Regions from separate parts of the Paenibacillus sp. FSL R10-2748 genome, predicted to be linked through region 3. Evidence: riboswitches for the same ligand, from Rfam matches in the RefSeq annotation. Region 3 holds a riboswitch; each other region holds the start of a gene.
What was found. Region 3 has a riboswitch for cyclic di-AMP ahead of NSS66_RS19310 (TrkH family potassium uptake protein). Riboswitches for the same ligand answer to the same signal wherever they lie in the genome.
Positions count from the first base shown of each region.

Region 1: it holds a riboswitch for cyclic di-AMP, as region 3 does, so the genes downstream of both, NSS66_RS04700 (hypothetical protein) here and NSS66_RS19310 (TrkH family potassium uptake protein) in region 3, are expected to answer to the same signal.
Region 2: it holds a riboswitch for cyclic di-AMP, as region 3 does, so the genes downstream of both, NSS66_RS06815 (3D domain-containing protein) here and NSS66_RS19310 (TrkH family potassium uptake protein) in region 3, are expected to answer to the same signal.
Region 4: it holds a riboswitch for cyclic di-AMP, as region 3 does, so the genes downstream of both, NSS66_RS26050 (C40 family peptidase) here and NSS66_RS19310 (TrkH family potassium uptake protein) in region 3, are expected to answer to the same signal.

Region 1 is NZ_JBBOTK010000001.1:990,699-995,268, reverse strand. It holds gene NSS66_RS04720 (Rha family transcriptional regulator) at 70-291, opposite strand; gene NSS66_RS04715 (urease accessory protein UreF) at 588-1,325, opposite strand; tRNA gene NSS66_RS04710 (tRNA-Leu) at 1,589-1,671, shown strand; gene NSS66_RS04705 (glutathione peroxidase) at 1,816-2,301, opposite strand; cyclic di-AMP (ydaO/yuaA leader) riboswitch at 2,768-2,940, shown strand; gene NSS66_RS04700 (hypothetical protein) at 3,056-3,451, shown strand; gene NSS66_RS26805 (potassium-transporting ATPase subunit F) at 3,635-3,712, shown strand; gene kdpA (potassium-transporting ATPase subunit KdpA) at 3,864-4,570, shown strand, end outside.
Region 2 is NZ_JBBOTK010000002.1:101,911-106,480, forward strand. It holds gene NSS66_RS06810 (polysaccharide deacetylase family protein) at 148-954, shown strand; gene NSS66_RS06815 (3D domain-containing protein) at 1,153-1,821, opposite strand; cyclic di-AMP (ydaO/yuaA leader) riboswitch at 1,828-1,996, opposite strand; gene NSS66_RS06820 (amino acid ABC transporter ATP-binding protein) at 2,231-2,953, opposite strand; gene NSS66_RS06825 (ABC transporter substrate-binding protein/permease) at 2,940-4,403, opposite strand; gene NSS66_RS06830 (M20 family metallopeptidase) at 4,552-4,570, shown strand, end outside.
Region 3 is NZ_JBBOTK010000006.1:246,875-251,444, forward strand. It holds gene NSS66_RS19300 (LysR family transcriptional regulator) at 1-803, shown strand, start outside; gene NSS66_RS19305 (potassium channel family protein) at 809-1,486, opposite strand; gene NSS66_RS19310 (TrkH family potassium uptake protein) at 1,690-3,030, opposite strand; cyclic di-AMP (ydaO/yuaA leader) riboswitch at 3,440-3,592, opposite strand; gene NSS66_RS19315 (CPBP family intramembrane glutamic endopeptidase) at 3,854-4,570, shown strand, end outside.
Region 4 is NZ_JBBOTK010000015.1:43,932-48,501, reverse strand. It holds gene NSS66_RS26065 (hypothetical protein) at 1-214, shown strand, start outside; gene NSS66_RS26060 (4a-hydroxytetrahydrobiopterin dehydratase) at 332-631, shown strand; gene NSS66_RS26055 (GNAT family N-acetyltransferase) at 710-1,216, opposite strand; gene NSS66_RS26050 (C40 family peptidase) at 1,520-2,020, opposite strand; cyclic di-AMP (ydaO/yuaA leader) riboswitch at 2,026-2,163, opposite strand; gene NSS66_RS26045 (hypothetical protein) at 2,440-3,267, opposite strand; gene NSS66_RS26040 (M1 family metallopeptidase) at 3,279-4,570, opposite strand, start outside.

The DNA of each region.
Region 1 (4,570 bases), on a different contig from region 3:
GCTTTACGGGTTTATTTGGTTTCTTGGTGATATGGAATGACCTATATGTAACTGGAATGCTTGTTGGGTTTAGAGTGGCGGTGCCTCCTTATAATCGTTATCGTCGATGTTCAGAATTGCAGAAACTTGTTTTCTGTACCTTTGTGCTTTGCGGGTGCCGTGAATCAGATTGGACAAGCGTGAGGGCGGAATATTGTGTGTCTCACAAAATGTTTTCTGATCCAGTCGAAGTTCGACAAGCCGTTGTTTGATGGCCCACCCGAAGGAGGTGACAGGCATTTTGTTGTTCAAGAGAAATCGCCCCTTACGGATTCTTGCGGAATAATTGGTGTGTTATAATAATCATCAGTAAACATGTTAGAATTAACCATCTGACACTATGATACACTTTTATACGTGTTTTTACAATCGTAAATGCGTCTTTTTGTTGAATTAATTACTTAATTAAGTGCTAGGTGGTTCTGATAATCCGTCTAGAGTCTGCTAATGGTGTGAATTGCGATTATATGTGGATAAAAAACACTCTGCCACCTGAGGAAAGGGACAGAGTGTTTTTCGTGTTGTGACCACATTGGCGAAGCGACGCATCAGGGGGATGCTGGAAGGCGTTTGAATAGACCTGAGGAGGAAAACAGTCTAGGTTCATCCAATTGGTTATTATGGCTCATATAAAGAGGTAGAGTGATGTAGGAGCTGGACCAATGTCTGTGAAGAAAGCGACGCTGAGATGCAGTTGGCTCAGGTTGGTTAAGCTTCTTCCAGGCAGAGAGGAGCTCGCTTGTCATACGCTCCATAAGAGGGTTCTTTTCCTCATAAGGAGGATTGAGTAGTTTGAAGGCATCTTCCACACAGAAGGACACCGCTGCGCTAAGATAGCCGTGAACGGTCTGTTCTACATCGTTTCCGAGGAGGAAGTTAATCCAGGTGTGAACGGTAGCGAGTGTGCCAATCGCATTGTATTGAATGAGTATGCATTCCAACTGGTCAAATTCAAGCCAAGGATAAAGAGCCTTAGCGAGCTTGAGCAGACGCTGACCGGATAGACGAAACTCCTTCACATGCTGCCAGGAGGGACGTTGGGTATGCAGCATCTTATCAATGAGGGCGATCCGCCAACTGTCATTCTGCTGGATGGCGACATACAGACTTTTGATAGCCATGCCGTCAACGGTTGTAAATTGAGGATACAAATCATCCAGCATGTAATGTTCCAGGTCTTGTAGACTGTTCAAATGTCCGTTACGCGATAGTTTCTCCAGTCCGTTAAAACGGGTGAAGCCACCAACAGGTAGGGAAGGGTCCAACAATAATGCATAGTTCAGCAAGCGGTTGCCTTTATGCAAGGTGGTTCGCCTCCTCGAAGTGAATCCTTATGTTATGTTATTTTACTTTTTACTTGGGGATAACGAAAAATATTCGAAATATATGTAATATATATTTACATTTAAATAGCTTTTGTGTCAAATTAAATATTCTTATCGCTCATATATGTTAGTTAAAATAACGTATAAAATAATTATTATATTTTTGTTTACAAATAGTTGATGAGAGAGTATAATAAATCTGTTGCCTCATTACATTATGATTTGCGGTCGTGGTGGAATGGCAGACACGCTATCTTGAGGGGGTAGTGGGCGTACGCCCGTGGAGGTTCGAGTCCTCTCGACCGCATTATATGCAAGACTCAGTTAAAAAAGCATCCTGACACGGTTTACGTGAAGGGATGCTTTTTTTGTTAAGCATTTTTCGTTATATCCTTTAGCCACAGAAGCAACGGTAGACAATAGGTCGTTTATTAACTGATAAAGAAGGATGTCAGTTTTGCTGCAAAAGCTTCTCTATATCTCCCGCCAGCTTATCTGGAGTGGTTTGCGGTGCATAGCGCTTAAATACGTTACCTTCTCGTGTAATTAAGAATTTAGTAAAATTCCATTTGATCGCTTTGGACCCTAATACCCCCGGAGCAGTTTGGGTCAGGTAACGAAATAAGGGGTGCGCTTGATCGCCATTGACATCTGTCTTGGCGAACATCGGAAAGGTAACACCATAATTGATCTGGCAAAACTCGGAAATCTCCTCGCTGGAACCTGGCTCTTGTTTGGCAAATTGGTTGCTGGGAAATCCCAAAATTTCGAGCCCCTGTTCATGGTACTGGTCATATAGCTCTTGTAGCGCTTTGTATTGGGGGGTTAACCCACATTTGCTGGCAGTGTTCACGATAAGCAGAACGTTCCCTTCATATGTGGATAACGGAATTTGTTTCCCTTGCAGGGTGTGCGCATCATATTCATAAACGGTCATAGTATCTCTCCTTATTCAATATTCAGCAATTAAATTGTAAGCAATTAAAAGCAAGGTTGCAAGTCTGGAAAAGCTGTATCAAGCCTTTAGCCGCTGTAAAATCGTATTTTGTTCAAAACAGTAAATCGCACCGCAAATGGAGCGAATTAAGGTGTTTCTTCTTATAAAAGCGGGTTCAATCGGTGTTTAGCTGGTACATATAGCGTATTTTCTTCTCTTTTTACAAAAAAAGGCCAAAAACGCTCTACCCTACGCCAATATTGACATGCTTGTCATTTTCAAAAAGGGATGAAAAACAGAGATTGAATGAGCTGTGAGAAGCATAGTTGCATTGTAAGCGCTATTATTAATATCCTAGGCTCTAAAGGCCGATTTATAACCCCGCAGTTGAGCTTTACAGTCTTCCATGCGCGGGTGTATGATTCAAGACGTAATTTCAAATTAACTTGAATGAAGCAACAACGAAATGTCTATAGCGCTGAATTTTGCAGTTGCAAAAGCGGGGGAACCAATCGAGATTGTACGGCTTCGGAAGCCGTGTGTCTCATGGGGTGAATTTTCAGGTCAAGTGCCAGAAATAGGGCGACTCTCACGTCCGAATCCGACAGCTAACCTCGTAAGCGTACAGGGAGAGGCAACAAACCGCCGTGTGCAGCCATGGTTTATTTTATCATGGATATGTAAGAAGCCGGAGGAAAGCCTTTTTCCTTCGGCTTCTTTTTGTTGTCTTTTTATACCGGGAGAGGAGCTACTGATGGAAGGTCGGTTAATTATTGTCACTGCACCGAATGAAGCGGGCAGAAGTTTTGTGAAATTGCTTATTTTCAAAAAATTGGCGTTTGCAGTTCTCACGAATAGCGCCCAGGAGGAACGACAGCTCAAAAAAATGGGTGTGGAGCACATTGTCCGCATCAATACCATGCAAGCGGGAAAATGGAATTTTCCAAAAAAAGAAATTGGTAGTGTGTATTTGTTCGAGAACAGCTTGAATCTGACGTGCCGTTTCCTGCAAATATGTCGGCCGCTAACATCGGAATCGATCTATGTTATTACGCACGGCTGTAATCCACAAGGAATTTATCGGGGATTGGGAGCGGATCATGTGATCTACACATTGAACGGAGAGGTGGGTTTTCTGCTGAACGGATAAGCACTTATAACATAGTTGTTTTATGATTTTATGATCAAATAAGAATGGCGATCTGAGGACCGATACGGAGGGTATAAACATGATGGATATATACATGCTGCTCGTCATGGCTGTGAGTTATGGAGTGATACTGCTGTTTGTACGCTGGTGTGATGCGCAGACCTCTAAAGGAGGACGAAGAGGATGATCGTTATACTTGGGCTTACGGCTATTGTGTTTATGTATTTAATCTACGCACTCCTGAACCCTGAAAAGTTCTAGTCAGCTATAGGGGATAGAGCGGGCGGGAACAACAGATCTGAATATTAAGCATCATAGGTAGCGGGTTTTCGCAAACGTGTGCACACAATTGGTGCTCTGGAAGCAGATCTGTTGTTCCAAACGCAGGAGCATTTTGAAGGAGGAATAAAGGATGGAGCTGCTTCAAATTGGAATTGTGATCGTCATATTGCTGCTCTTGGTAAAGCCAGTGGGCACCTATATGTATCATGTATTCTCGAATGAACCCAATCGGACGGATCGGATTTTTGGCGGAACAGAAAAGCTGATTTATAAGATTGTAGGATTGAAGAAGCTGGAGAGCATGCGTTGGACTACGTATGTTATGAGTTTCATTGCAACGAATGTCGTGCTTGTGGCGATCAGCTACTTGCTGTTGCGTTTACAGGGAATGCTTCCTGGTAATCCGGCTGGAAACAGTAATATGGAAGCATCACTAGCTTTTAATACGGTAATCAGCTTTATGACGAATACGAATCTCCAACATTATAGCGGAGAAAGCGGGCTTACGTATCTGACACAGATGGCGTTCGTCACGATGATGATGTTCACTTCGGCTGCTTCCGGTTTTGCGGTTGCTGCGGCTTTTATGAGAGGATTGACGCGGCGCGGTGAAGGGATGGGCAATTTCTTTCAAGATTTTATTAAAGCCATTATAAGGATTTTCCTGCCGCTGGCCTTTGTGCTTACGCTGGTGCTGGTTGGATTGAAGGTACCACAGACGCTACAGCCTACGGCGGATCTTACGACGCTGAGCGGAACACAGCAGCAGATTTCTATGGGGCCCATTGCTTCTCTGGAGTCCATCAAGCATTTGGGGACGAATGGAGGCGGTTATGC
Region 2 (4,570 bases), on a different contig from region 3:
CATCATCTTCATTGATAATCGTTTCATCGTGGACTTCTTTCCAGTCGTTTATGAGCCGAACTTGGTAACCAGCATATTTTTAATAGGACAGGTACATAATAGTCGAGAGCACCACTAGGTATCACTGCACGGAAAGGGGGGATACATATGCCGTACAGGGGAGTGTTGCCAGGCTTGGCACTGTTACTAGCATTTTCAAGTTTACCCGTTCACGCGGATGCGCCTCCCAACATCGGAACGCCCCATCCCAAGGAAGCAACTGTTGCTTCTTCTGTACAACAGAGCATAGATCGAGCAACTCCTACATTAGCAATGCTGCGAAAAAAACATGCGGACATTTTTAAAATGTGCGGCCCACACACCCGCCAAATTGCCCTAACCTTTGATGATGTGCCCGATTCTAGGTATACGCCGCAGGTTTTGGACGTATTACACGCCAATGGCATCAAAGCTACATTTTTCATCGTCGGTCACCGTGCGGAAAAGCATCCGGGGATCATACGCCGTATTATCCGTGAAGGCCATGCTATAGGAAACCATTCCTATACTCATCCGGATTTTAGGAAGGCCACACCAGAACGCTTTCGCAACCAGATTACAAAAACAGAACGTATTTTACAAGCCAGCGCAGGTTTTCGCCCCAAGTTGATTCGTCCACCCTACGGTGAAATCACGGAGCCTCAAATCCAGTGGGCACGTCGTCATGGCTACATGATTGTCAATTGGAATGTAGACTCTCTCGACTGGAAGGGACTAAGTAAAACACAAATTCAGCGCAATGTGATCCCAGCTACTGGGCCTGGCTCTATTATTTTAATGCACGCAGGTGGAGGTCAAAGTTCCAACTTGCAAGGCACTGTCCAAGCTCTGCCGGGTCTAATTCACTCTCTAAAAGCTAAGGGCTACAAATTTGTGACAGTCCCCCGGCTACTCCACACATCGGAACAGAAATAACCATATGTTTAGGATTGAGCTACAAGCTAAAGCAACGTAAAAAGGCTGTCTTACCAGCAGAAGTTTTCTGCTCGTCAAGACAGCCTTTTTTATGGATAGGACCTGATAAGAGTCTGACCTAGTTATATGCGGTAGGATACAGGCATTAAGTTTACATAATATATATTATGTTTAATTAAACCGTATATACGTATAATGCTATTTATCAATAACGTACAGCTTCACATTTTGAAATCCAAAGTCGTTCACAAATGATTTGTTGCCAGGAATAAAGATATCAATCCGTTTTCCTGTAATAGCGCTGCCCTGATCGCGAGCGACAGCTACAAAAGAATGATCCGGCAAACCTGGGTGGGAATAGCCTGTAACCAGCACTTTCGTGCCCATCGGAATGACGTTCGGGTCTACCGCAATTGTACCTAGTTTAAGTGGATTGCCGTAGTAGTCCACTGCTCCCCATTTACCATTCTCATCGGCTGCGGCAGAATACGCAGTAGCCTTAACGTCAACTATTTTGCTATAGTTAAATGTTTTGCCCCACGCTTCAATCGTTGGCCCCTCATTCGCTGGTGCTTTCTCCGTAAGAAGCTGAGGCTTCGAATCCGAAGCTGCATTCACACTTTTTTCACCAGGTACCTTAATTTGCAGACCTGCATATATATTGTTAGAGGCAATGTTTGGGTTCGCCTTCGTCAGCTCGTCCACTGATACTCCATAACGTTGAGCAAGCAAAAAGAAGGTATCGCCATCTTTGGCAGTATGAAGCGAAGCAGCATCCGCTACTCCAGCTGTCTGTGCCAGCCCTGCAATGGCTGCGGCAAGCACCGCAAATTTCATGGTTTTTCCAATATGTTTTAGATGTTTCAAAGATATGTACCTCCTCTGTTATGCCTGCGAAGTTAGCTGTCGGATTCGGACTCAGGAGAAGCCCTATGCTTGTGCAATTCACCCCTAGGCATATTCCATATCGTCTTATGACGTTTCGGAAAGACTGCCGTTGTTACGTCCCCCGCACTTCCCATAGTTTGGGCCCAGCATTCAGCGTTTGTCATAACCGCATGCTGTCCCGGTAAGTTTTGGCTTACTGCATAATATCACAATTTTGTAACCTTATCCGCATGAAAATGTTGGGAACCTTGAACATCATACTATACTCGTTACAATTTTGTCACCAAGAAATCGATATTTGTTACGAAAATATGGTGAAATGGTGACAAAAAAAGAAAAAGCCCTCCGTCAAACGGAGGGCTTTTTTATAGCTCATATCAGCACTTTCTTACAATACTTTGGCAAGAAAATCACGGGTGCGATCATGGCTTGGAGTACCAAATACCTGCTCTGGTGTACCTTGTTCCACAATTTGACCGTTATCCATAAAGATGATTCGATCGCCTACCTCGCGGGCAAAGCCCATTTCATGCGTCACGATTACCATGGTCATGCCGCCTTCGGCGAGCTTCTTCATTACATCCAGAACCTCTCCAACCATTTCAGGGTCCAATGCAGAAGTCGGCTCATCGAACAGCATTACGTGCGGCTGCATGGCCAAAGCACGCGCAATCGCAATACGTTGCTTCTGACCACCGGATAGCTGGTTCGGATAGGTATTCTTCTTATCCTCAAGCCCTACGGTACGCAGGAGTTCTAGCGCAATTTTTTCCGCTTCCTTCCCTGACTGTCTTCTAACCTGCGTTGGTGCTAGCGTCAGGTTCTGCAACACTGTTTTATGCGGGAACAGATTAAAATGCTGGAACACCATCCCCATCTTCTCCCGGGTTACATTAATATTATGACCACGAGCTGTAATCGGCTCGCCCTCAAACAAAATCTCCCCGTCCGTAGGCTGTTCTAGCAGATTCATGCAACGTAAAAACGTACTCTTCCCCGAACCGCTGGGACCGATGATGACGACGACTTCACCTTTGGCGATATCTATATCAATGCCTTTTAAAATCTCATTCTTGCCGAACGATTTACGCAGTTGTTTAACGGTGATCACTGGCTCTCAACTTCCTTTCCCATAAACCCAGCAGCTTAGACAAGCTGAATGTCATTACAAAATAAATAGCGGCTGCGATTACGAACGGACTTAATCCTTCGTAGGTAATGTTCTTAATGACTTGGGCCTGATACATAATATCCACCATCCCAATGGTCGAAATAATGGATGATTCTTTAATGATCGTAATAAACTCATTACCGATAGCAGGCAAAATAGATTTAAACGCTTGCGGTAAAATGACATGACGCATAGCTTTGCCTCGTCCCATACCCAATGAACGGGCAGCCTCCATCTGTCCACGGTCTACTGCCTGGATACCTGCACGGAAAATTTCAGCCAGATATGCCGAGCTATTCAGAGATAATGTGATTATACCAGACTGGAGTGGAGTAAAATTGACACCCAGCGTCAAAGCAACCCCGTAGTGAATAATCATGAGTTGCACCAGCATAGGTGTGCCACGCAGTATCTCTACATAAGTGGTACCTAACCACTCAATGATGCGTACTCCACTCATACGTAGCAAGGATATGATCAGACCAATGATGAATCCGAACAGTACTCCGAGCGCAGACAGCAACAAGGTGTAGCCGATACCCGTAGCGTATAAACTGCGGTATTTCCAAAAAATATCTACAATGTTATTAGAAGAAACCTGACGATCCGCAGAAAGTGCACTCGCTTCCGTGGAAAACTTCTCAATCGACCCGTCTGCTTTCAGGCGGGCCAACGTTTTATTTACAGAAGCAAGCAATTCTGCATTCCCTTTACGGATACCTACAGCTGTTTCTGCTCCCGCATCCTCAGGCACAGCCTTGGCAAGGGTTACGGTACCGTCTAACGTGTATCCTTTAGCAACCGTATCTTCGATCACGACAGCGTTCACACGCTGGGTCCGCAGCTGGAGTACCAGGTCAGATATTTTATCCAGTGAAGTTACAGAGGCATTGGGCACTTTTTGAGCAATCTCTTCCTGAATACTTCCCTTTTGTGCTCCGATCTTCTCGCCTTTCAAAGCATCCATCGTCGGATATTTGTCTTTATCCTCTGGGCGTACCATGATGACTTGCTTGGAGCGATAGTATACATCCGAAAAATCAATACTCTTTCTGCGTTCATCCGTTGGTGTCATACCGGACAGTACCAAGTCTACACGACCACTTTGCAGAGCAGGCAGCAAAGAGTCAAAACTCATGTCTTCAGGGACCATCTCCGCATCCAAATCTTTGGCGATTTCCTTGGCGATATCCACATCGAACCCAACAATGGTATCCTTACCGTTAATGACTTTATGAAACTCATACGGCGGAAAGTCGGCACTCATGCCCACTACAAGTTTTTTCTGTGGCTTTGCTTCCGTTCCGTATGCATTGAGCATGGGAAGACCAGTCAACAGCAAGATAACCGCCGTCAAAACCAGGGCGGTAAAACGATATGCCTTTTTCAATCTTTTTTTCTCTCCTTAAATTCTTTATAATAAATAAGATTGTGTCATTATAAATGAATATGCATGATTATGCAATGAATGTTATAGTACAATTTCAGCATACCTAACGCAGTACCTACATTACAGCTTATATAAAGGAGTTTTCAGCATGGATTTTAAACAGACCA
Region 3 (4,570 bases):
TTGCCAAGCTGGAGGAAGAGCTGGGTGTGAATCTCTTTGATCGTCGGGGCAAACGGCTCGAAATTACGTCCACTGGCCGATTTGTTTATACATTCGCGCTAGAGCAACGGCAACGACAGCTTCGCTTTTTACAAAAGCTGTCCCAGCACAAAAATGAAGCCCAGAGTATGCTTACACTCGGCGCAAGCCTCACGACACTCCAAACGACGCTGCCTACCCTCGTCGAAGCTTTCATGAGCAAGCATCCTCAAACCGAGCTGAAGCTGCTCACCGGTAAAACCCATGAAATCGTCGCCTTTGTACGTGATAAAAAAGCAGACGCCGGTATTGTCGGGTCTGCCATTCATGAAGCCGGACTGCGTTGCATTCCGCTATTTGATGATCATTTGGAGCTTGTTGTTCCCATTGGACATGAATTAACCGTCAAGACAGGAACGGCCTCGATGAAAGACCTGCAAGGATTGCCGATGATTATTTTCTCCAAAGGAACCTGGTATCGCAGTCTGACGGATGACTTATTCCAGCGCAGCGGCATCATGCCGGATATCCGCATGGAAATCGACTCCTTCGAGGCAATTGTACGCCTGCTTCCAACCTGTAAGGCTTCCGCCTTGCTACCCAAATCCTATTTGCGCAGCGAACTATTACGGGATAATGGACTCACTGCATTGTACTTGCCCGATTTGAAGGAGACACGCCGAACGACCTCCCTCATTTACTCGGAGACGACCGATCTCGGTCCGACAGCACGACGCTGGATTAGCGAGACACGTGCGTCGTTTGCAGGCTATCGTATGGTGTAGAGGGTTTAGCCCTCTTCATTGACATTAACAACCTCATCCTCAAAGCGACCGATATTGTCATTCGAGCCGATGATGACCATAATATCGTCTGCTTTTAGCCGATCCATAGCCGTCGGTGCGATCAGGATACCGTTCGCCGTATGAAGCGCCACGACACTACAACCAAAGCGAGTACGGGCATTTAGCTCTGCTAGCGTTTTGCCATTCAGACATGCAGGTACATTGAGTTCCACAATACTGTATTCTTTGGACAACTCCAAATAATCGAGCAAATTAGGCGTGACTAGCTGATGAGCCACCCGGATACCCATATCCCGTTCTGGATAAATGATCCGGTCCACACCGAGCTTCTCTAACGCACGCCCGTGCAGCACAGATATGGCTTTGGCTACGACTTTTTTCACACCCAGCTCCTTCAGCAAAATGGCGGTCAGGATGCTTACCTGAATGTCATCACCAATAGCAACAATGCCGCAATCGAAATTACGGATGCCCAGTGATCGCAATGAGTCTTCATCGGTAGCGTCCGCCACGACAGTATGTGTCAACATCTCACTCATACTGTCCACCACATCCTCATTCCGGTCAATGCCTAGCACCTCGCACCCCATATCCACCAATTGCAAAGCCAGGCTTGAGCCAAACCGTCCCAAGCCAATAACTACAAACTGCTGCGTTTTCATATCTACTCGAAAACTCCCTTATCTGAATCAATTTCATAAATGAGGATTTTGCAAAAATCCCATAAGCGACTTCCAATGAAGAAGATATAGATCGAAATGGTTTAGTTCGTCTATATCTTGACTTCGGAGCGACTGGTATCGAATTTTGCAAAATCCTGAAATGATTAAACCCACGAAATGTATACTACATATCATGAAATGATTCATCCTATAATCATTTTGCCTTCCGGATGACGATATAATTCTTTACCCTTTTTCGGCCCCAGTGCATAAGCTAGCGTGAGTGGCCCCAGTCTACCTGCAAACATCGTCAGGGTAATCACCAGCTTACCTATGACTGTCAAATCAGGTGTAAGCCCCATCGACAGCCCCACCGTACCATACGCAGACACCGTCTCAAACAAGATCATCAGAAAATGATGATCTTCGGTTGCCGACAAAATCATGGTCACCCCGATCACGAACAGCAACCCCAGCAGTGTAATGGTCAAAGCCTTGTAAATTCGTCCCTGCGCAAGTCGGTACTTGAACAGTACAATATCTTCACGCCCCCGTAGCATCGAAATCACGGCTCCAATGAGCAGCGCGAATGTTGTGGTCTTAATCCCGCCTCCAGTAGAGCCAGGAGAAGCCCCGATAAACATGAGTATGATGATAAAAAACTGCGTAGCCTGCCGCAAGCCTGCAATGTCCAGTGTATTGGCACCTGCGGTACGAGGGGTTACGGACTGGAATAAAGATCCCAGCAGTTTCCCCCCCCAATCAAGCGAGCCAAGAGTCTTTGGATTCGTAAACTCAAATACAAAAATCACGAGCGTGCCGACTACAATCATAGCGCCCGTCATGCTGAGTACCACCTTAGTATGCAAGGAAAGTCTCTTGCGCTTGCGATATTCTGCCAGGTCCGACATCACTACAAAACCAATTCCGCCTGAAATAATCAGGAACATAGCTGTAAAATTAACAATCGGATCATATACATAATCTGTCAGGCTGCGAAAGTGCCCGAATAAGTCAAAACCAGCATTGTTAAACATGGAGATGGCATGCCAAATCCCAAAATAAATCGCCCTGCCTACAGGCATATCAAACGACCAGCGAATCGCAAATATTGCAGCACATACGCCCTCAATGACCAGCGAGTACAGCAGCACCTTACGAATCAATCCGACAATTCCTTCGACAGAGGTCTGATTCATCGCTTCCTGTAAAATGAGGCGCTCCCGTAAGGAAATCCGACGTTTGAACACCAGCGCGATCAAGGTAGCCATAGTCATAAAGCCCAGGCCGCCGATCTGAATGAGCGCAGCGATAACAACTTGACCAAAGGTTGTAAAAAAGGTCCCCGTATCCTTTACGACAAGCCCTGTAACACAGGTCGCGGAAGCGGCAGTAAACAAAGCGTCTATAAACGCAAGTGGCTTTCCTGTTGTATTGGAGATCGGCAGCATTAACAATAAACTACCTATTAGAATGATAATGGCAAAGCCCGCAACGAATATCTGCGGTGGAGAAAGCCGGAGCCAGCTTGCATTGGGATTCATCTATTCATCACTTCTCTCCTAATCCTTAAAACTATAAAAACAGTGATTTAATACGGTGTAAGCCCGCTACGCGTTCCATTTGATCTTCCGATCGTCGTTGCCCCTAATTTTTTTGATTTTTCCAAACCTTTAGTAACTATAATTAGCATTCCCTGAATACAGGAAGAATGCATGTCAAGCACTACTCTGCCCCCTGTGCTATTGGCGGGCAGCAGCGAAGGGAGCAGAATTGTTCTGAAGAAGCGAAGCGTTTGCCTTTATCTCCGGATTTTAACCATTAAAGGGGTTATACAATCAAAAAATCCGGGGATAACAGCAATCGGAAGAATAATCTGCACCCGCAGCGGTCTAACCAATCCAAACACTTTTATACACACAAAAAAAGACACCGGAAAACCGAGTGCCTGACTTGGTTCCTGCTCACAGCCTACGAGGTTAGCTGACGGATTCGGGCAGCACAGTATGCCCTATTTACACATCCAATCCAGCAGGATCAGCTGTAAAATTCACCCCAGTAACATGGTTCCCCCGTTTTCTCATAGAAATTCGGCTCAACTGTATATCATTACCTATGTATTTTATAGGCATTGCCTCAAGATTATAATCCTTCTATATCCAGATCACAAAACCGATTTCGCCGAAAAAACGTGAAATTGGCTTTATTTTGCGAATGGGCATCGTTTAATCGCAGCTTATCTTATTTTATTGGAACTTTAAAGTGCTTTCACTCTATTTTCATGAATATCGCTGGTCTGTTGGCGGGAACCTGTGCAGTATGATATCTTTAATGGATGTTCTTATTTACAGATTAAGGAGGAAACTCATGAATCCTATCGGGAAACCGGTCGTGCTCACGGCCAACTTCAAAAAATTAGGCTTGCTGGGCGGGATTGGCCTGATTTGCTTTTTTATCTTTCAATTGCTTATTCCCTCGCTTAGCAATCCGAGTCCAGAATCAGTAATGAACGCAAAGGTCATCAGCAAACAAGAAGCGGTCATACACGCATTGGACTTTGCCCGCTCCGAGTTGGGCTATACTGAATCACAGCCAGAGGAGCCTGTCGTGACCTATCAGGCCGAAACAGATTTGTACGGTTATTTATCTAGAGAAAAACTGCTTCAACAGTACGACCGTACATGGAAGAAAAATTACCCTTACGAAACCTTTCGGGTTGATCTGCCTGAATCCTCAGCGAAAAGCAAACTGCAAATTCATGTGGATTTATCCACTGGGAAGGTCGTTAGCTTTAAACGGATCACCTCCAGTACCAATTACACACAGGCTGATATTTCTACGGATGAAGAAGCACGTAACAGGCTTATACGTGTAGCTGAGGACGGCATGACGCTTGAAGCCAAGGAGCAGGCGGCCGCAGTATGGGTTAAGCGCTTTGGTTTTAAGCCGTCGGACTTGAAGCTCGCCACCACTGAAAAAGAAGGTGGATTAAAGTATACCGTAGACGATAAAAAAATCGGCGCCTCGGTACTTACATTGGCTTTTACTTTCGAAGACGGTGATGTTCGCTCCTTCTCTCAAAGC
Region 4 (4,570 bases), on a different contig from region 3:
CGAATTTTTCGAGATGGAAGCAGAAGATTGGGACAGGCTGGACCCGGCGGGACGCCAGGAAGTCAATGAAGCTTTGGCAGAAGACTTATTTTATGCACTGGGTACAGAGCCCATAATCACTGTAGGCAGTGGCGTTGTGATCTATGAGCCGGAGCAGCATCGTATCTATGTACTCATTGGAGACGAGGAGCTGACGTCAGTCCCTTTGATTTGAGGTCCGTCTTATGGATTTATCAACGGGGCCGTGGTAATATGTACACCAATATATCGTAGTTTTGGCCGTATTTAAGCGGTCGAAAGGCTTCCGTATAAACGGGGAGGAGTTCGTAACATGCCTTTTACACAAGAAGAGATTGAAGCACATCTGGAGAAACTGGAGGGCTGGGAACTGGAGGAAGGACGTTGGATCGTTCGGAAATATAATTTTTCCAGTTTTATGAAAGGGATTGCATTCGTGGATGAAGTTGCCGCTATATCTGAAGCATTCAATCATCATCCATTTATTACGATTGATTACAAGACCGTGACTCTGCGTTTGACCTCTTGGGACGACGGCGGTATTATGGCCGTGGATATTAAGGAAGCCCAACAATATAATGAAGCTTTTGAAAAAATGCGCAGCAGTCATTGAGCTTGTAATGATCTGTCGTATGATGATAAAAGCGCCTTCGCTATACAACATCGCGGTTGTATGCCGAAGGCGCTTTTATCATAGAACCTGGGTTTGGTGCTCGGGACGATATACCATACAAAAAAACGGTTTTTTGCCATCGGGAGTCTGGCGTTCATAGGTATCTGTAAGCTCAAATCCAGCCGCCTTGTAAGCCCGGATAGCGCGCCGATTCCAAGTGAGTACCTCTAGATCAATTTCATTCTTCGGGTTGCGTCGTTGGGCTTCCTCTGCAATGGCACGGACAAAATCAGCGCCTTTGCCATGTCCGCATCTTTCGGGATGCATTCCAAGACCTAGCCGGGTCACACCGATCATAGGAAAATATTGAGCAAATCCCGTCAGCTTATTCTCTTCATCCAGTACGGCAACATATTGCTCTTGGCGAAGCGTGGGACTTCCAAATTCGACTTCAAGCGCCTTCATTTGTTCCCAGGGGAGCCAACCGTATATATTATAAGGTGGATCATAGCGCCACTCACAGATTGCAGCCGCTTGATGCTCGTCCATCGGTACGATCCGATAGTTGGATATTGAGGCCGGCATGTGTTCCATCCTCCTTTTACAGGTACTTCAATCATTAACAACAGATTGTAGACAAGTTGCAGGGGAATGGCAAGCGTGTTTATTTCATACTCAAGTCGGGTATACATTCAATAAGAAGGAATTACTGCTCATATGCTCCCCCAGCGCTGACGGTAAAACCGACGATGTTCGCTAAAATTGAAACCTTTTGAGGCTTCAGTTCGTCAGTAATGATAATAATTGCTGATGTTGTGGACATAAAAAACCGCAATTCGATTCCGGCCAGAATCAAATTGCGGCTAGGGTTAGCTTGCTGTGCGTTAGTTATTCTACGTTGTCGTCATCAGGAATTTCTGAAGCTACAGAATGGTAAGCGTCTGTGCTCATAATTCTTTTTGCACCGACATAGCGGTTAGCGTAATAATTTTCGTTCAGTGAGCTAACTACTACACCACGTGAAGTCGAGGAGTGGGCAAATTTCCCTTCACCTACGAAGATACCTACATGGGAAATGCCTCTTCCTGTGGTGTTGAAGAACACCAGGTCTCCAGGTCTCATTTCATCGCGGGATACAGAAGATCCCATTTTGAATTGTGATCCGGATTGATGCGGAAGTTTAATTCCCAGTTTGTTGAATACATACATTGTGAAGCCGGAGCAATCGAATCCCTCGAGTGTAGTGCCTCCGCTTCTGTAGCTCGTTCCTTTGGCATCTTGAATGACCTGGTCCATCTTAGAGTCTGCATATGCACTGCCGCCACCGAATGTAAAAGATGTAAAGGCAATGGCAAGACCCATAGCTGCGATCGTTAGCTTCTTCTTCAAAAAAAATATACCCCTTCCAATGCCTGCGAGGTTAGCTTAAGGATTCGGTAGAAGGTTCCCCTATGACCACTCTGTTGCGAGATCAATTCACCCAAACTGGTTCCCCCGCTTCCTAGGTGCCAGGAATTAGGCTTAACTTAAGATGTGCACCTTGGAGAGCAGTATTCACAATAACGTTATTTTTGAGATAAAGGTTACAATAAAGATTACAAAGTTGTTACTATCAGTTCACTGCGATTATTGTAACAAAGACGGCTGGCTTTGGCAAATGTTTCATTGCAAAAAGTTACAAAAAAAATCTGCTCCTAATGTCCAAGGAACAGATGTTGTTAACAGTATTCAGTTATGTGTCGTTTGCGCGGATATGAATCAAGATTTTTCGACAGACGGAAATGAAGTAAAAAACATAAAGGCAGGGCTTAACTTCTACTGGAGATATCGGTATGCCATAGTCTGTACTGCGAACTGATATGCCACAGCCTGACCAGACTAGTAACAAAATGATACGATTGCTGGAGAATGAGCGCCAGCATGCCAGTCCAAATCATCGCCACGGTGCCAAATAGACCGAAGACCAGCAGCACACAAGCACCAAGCAAAAGAGATATACCGACAGCTGGAAGGAGCTGGCGAAAGAAGGCGAGCAGGGACGATAGTATGGCGTGACCACCGACAGTCCCCAGTTGCATATACAGGATGCACTGCCGAATGAACCATCCGTATGCCATCCATCCCATGACATAGGGCAACAAATGCAGCAGATAAGAGGAAGATTGAAGTGCTCCTGCTACAATAGGGTAGAGTCTCGGTACTACCCAAATGGCGGGAAGCAGCAGCAGTCCCAACTCGATGATGTAATACAACAGCGACGACATGCCATGGCGTTTCATACCCTTGAAAAAGGACAGGCTTTGCGGTTCAGTCGCATCGGTATGCAGGCTTTGATATATTCCGGCTCTAATGAAGGGAGTGATCAGTATGCGTAGTACAGTCGCCCCTAGTAGTATCCACAAATACACATGTACTTCCCGGCTGTCCATCAGAGCAATCTGGCTCTCCATCCAAAACAAGGTCTGTCCCAGCTCGTTTTGACCCTGATCAGGATAACGGAGCAGTAGCGGGATAACGGCAGACTGCACCAGCCGATAGAGAAACACCCCCCACAGTAGTCGATACAGAAATAAAATGATAACGATATAGAATCGTATGCGCACCAGCGCCCAGCCCTCTTTTATAACAGTCCGCATCTATAGACACCTCACCATGACAGACTTCCAAGCAGTGTTTCTAACAGCTTGGTTACACTTACATTCCAACGGGTTTGTTGCTTTTCGTCCAATTCGGCTTTTAGGCTATTGTTAATGTGCTTGTTCTCCAGTGCAATGGTATATAGAGGATCAAGGGTTACATAGGAAACGGGAGAAGTACTTTTGATCCGAAAAGTTGTGCTTTTGCCCGCGCCGTCCCAAGCCTTGAATATCGTGGTACCATCCTTGAAGGTAAATTGGACAGGGATCTTGGGATAATCCGCCCCTTTTTTGCTGACCGTCACGACTGCTTCATATCCATTCTCCAGCTTTTGGTTCGTGATATGATCCACCGAAAAGTCCGCCATCTGGCCGTCATATACATACTGTTCAAAATAGTGGCTCCATGAGCGTCCGGTGGCTCTCTCCACGATACGTTGAAAATCCTGGGAGGATGGATGCTTGAATCGGTACGTCTGGACGTAGGTCCGCATAATCCGATCCATTTTTTTCATACCCACCTGACGTTCAATGCCCCGTAGTACCAGCTTGCCTCGAGAGTAGGCGTTTTGCGCGTACTCAGCAGCCGAGCCGTACTTCCATGACTCGCGGTTTAGCGGCTGTGGGGAGGCTATCTGTCCCGATTGTAATGGCAAGTTGGGGGTAAGCCCATATTCTTGCTCCATAAGCCGCTCCTCTGCATAGGAGGTGAAGCCTTCATCCAGCCACGGCTCCTCAAATTCGTTATTGGCTACCATTCCGTAGAAATATTGATGTCCAATCTCATGAACTAATGTTCGTTCCAGACTATAGCCAGGATTTAGATTACCCGCAGCAGCGGCTGTGATGAGTGTCGGATACTCCATACCGCCGGCTCCATTGCCTGATTTGGGTGGAACCACGATGGATAGGGTGGAATATGGATAAGGCCCGTACCATTTGCTGTAGTACGAAAGAGCGGCCTTCGCTGCGCTCATATAGCGCCCTTTGAGCTCCTTGTGCGACGGGTCAAGGTAGAGCTTGATTTTGACACCAGGGACTTCAGCAGAAGAAAAGGGTTCTTCTACGGTTACAAAGTTGGGTGAAGCGGACCAGGCAAAATCGTGTACATCATCGGCATAAAATTGATATATTTTTTGGCCGTTCTGTCGGACGGCACCACGGGTGGGAAATCCGGTCGCTGCTACGATATGAGTTTCAGGCACCCGAATCCGTACGCTGTAAATTCCAAAATCGGCATAAAACTCGGAGTTACCATGATACTGGTGGAGGTTCCAGCCCTCCTCGGCGCGTCCACGTTGTC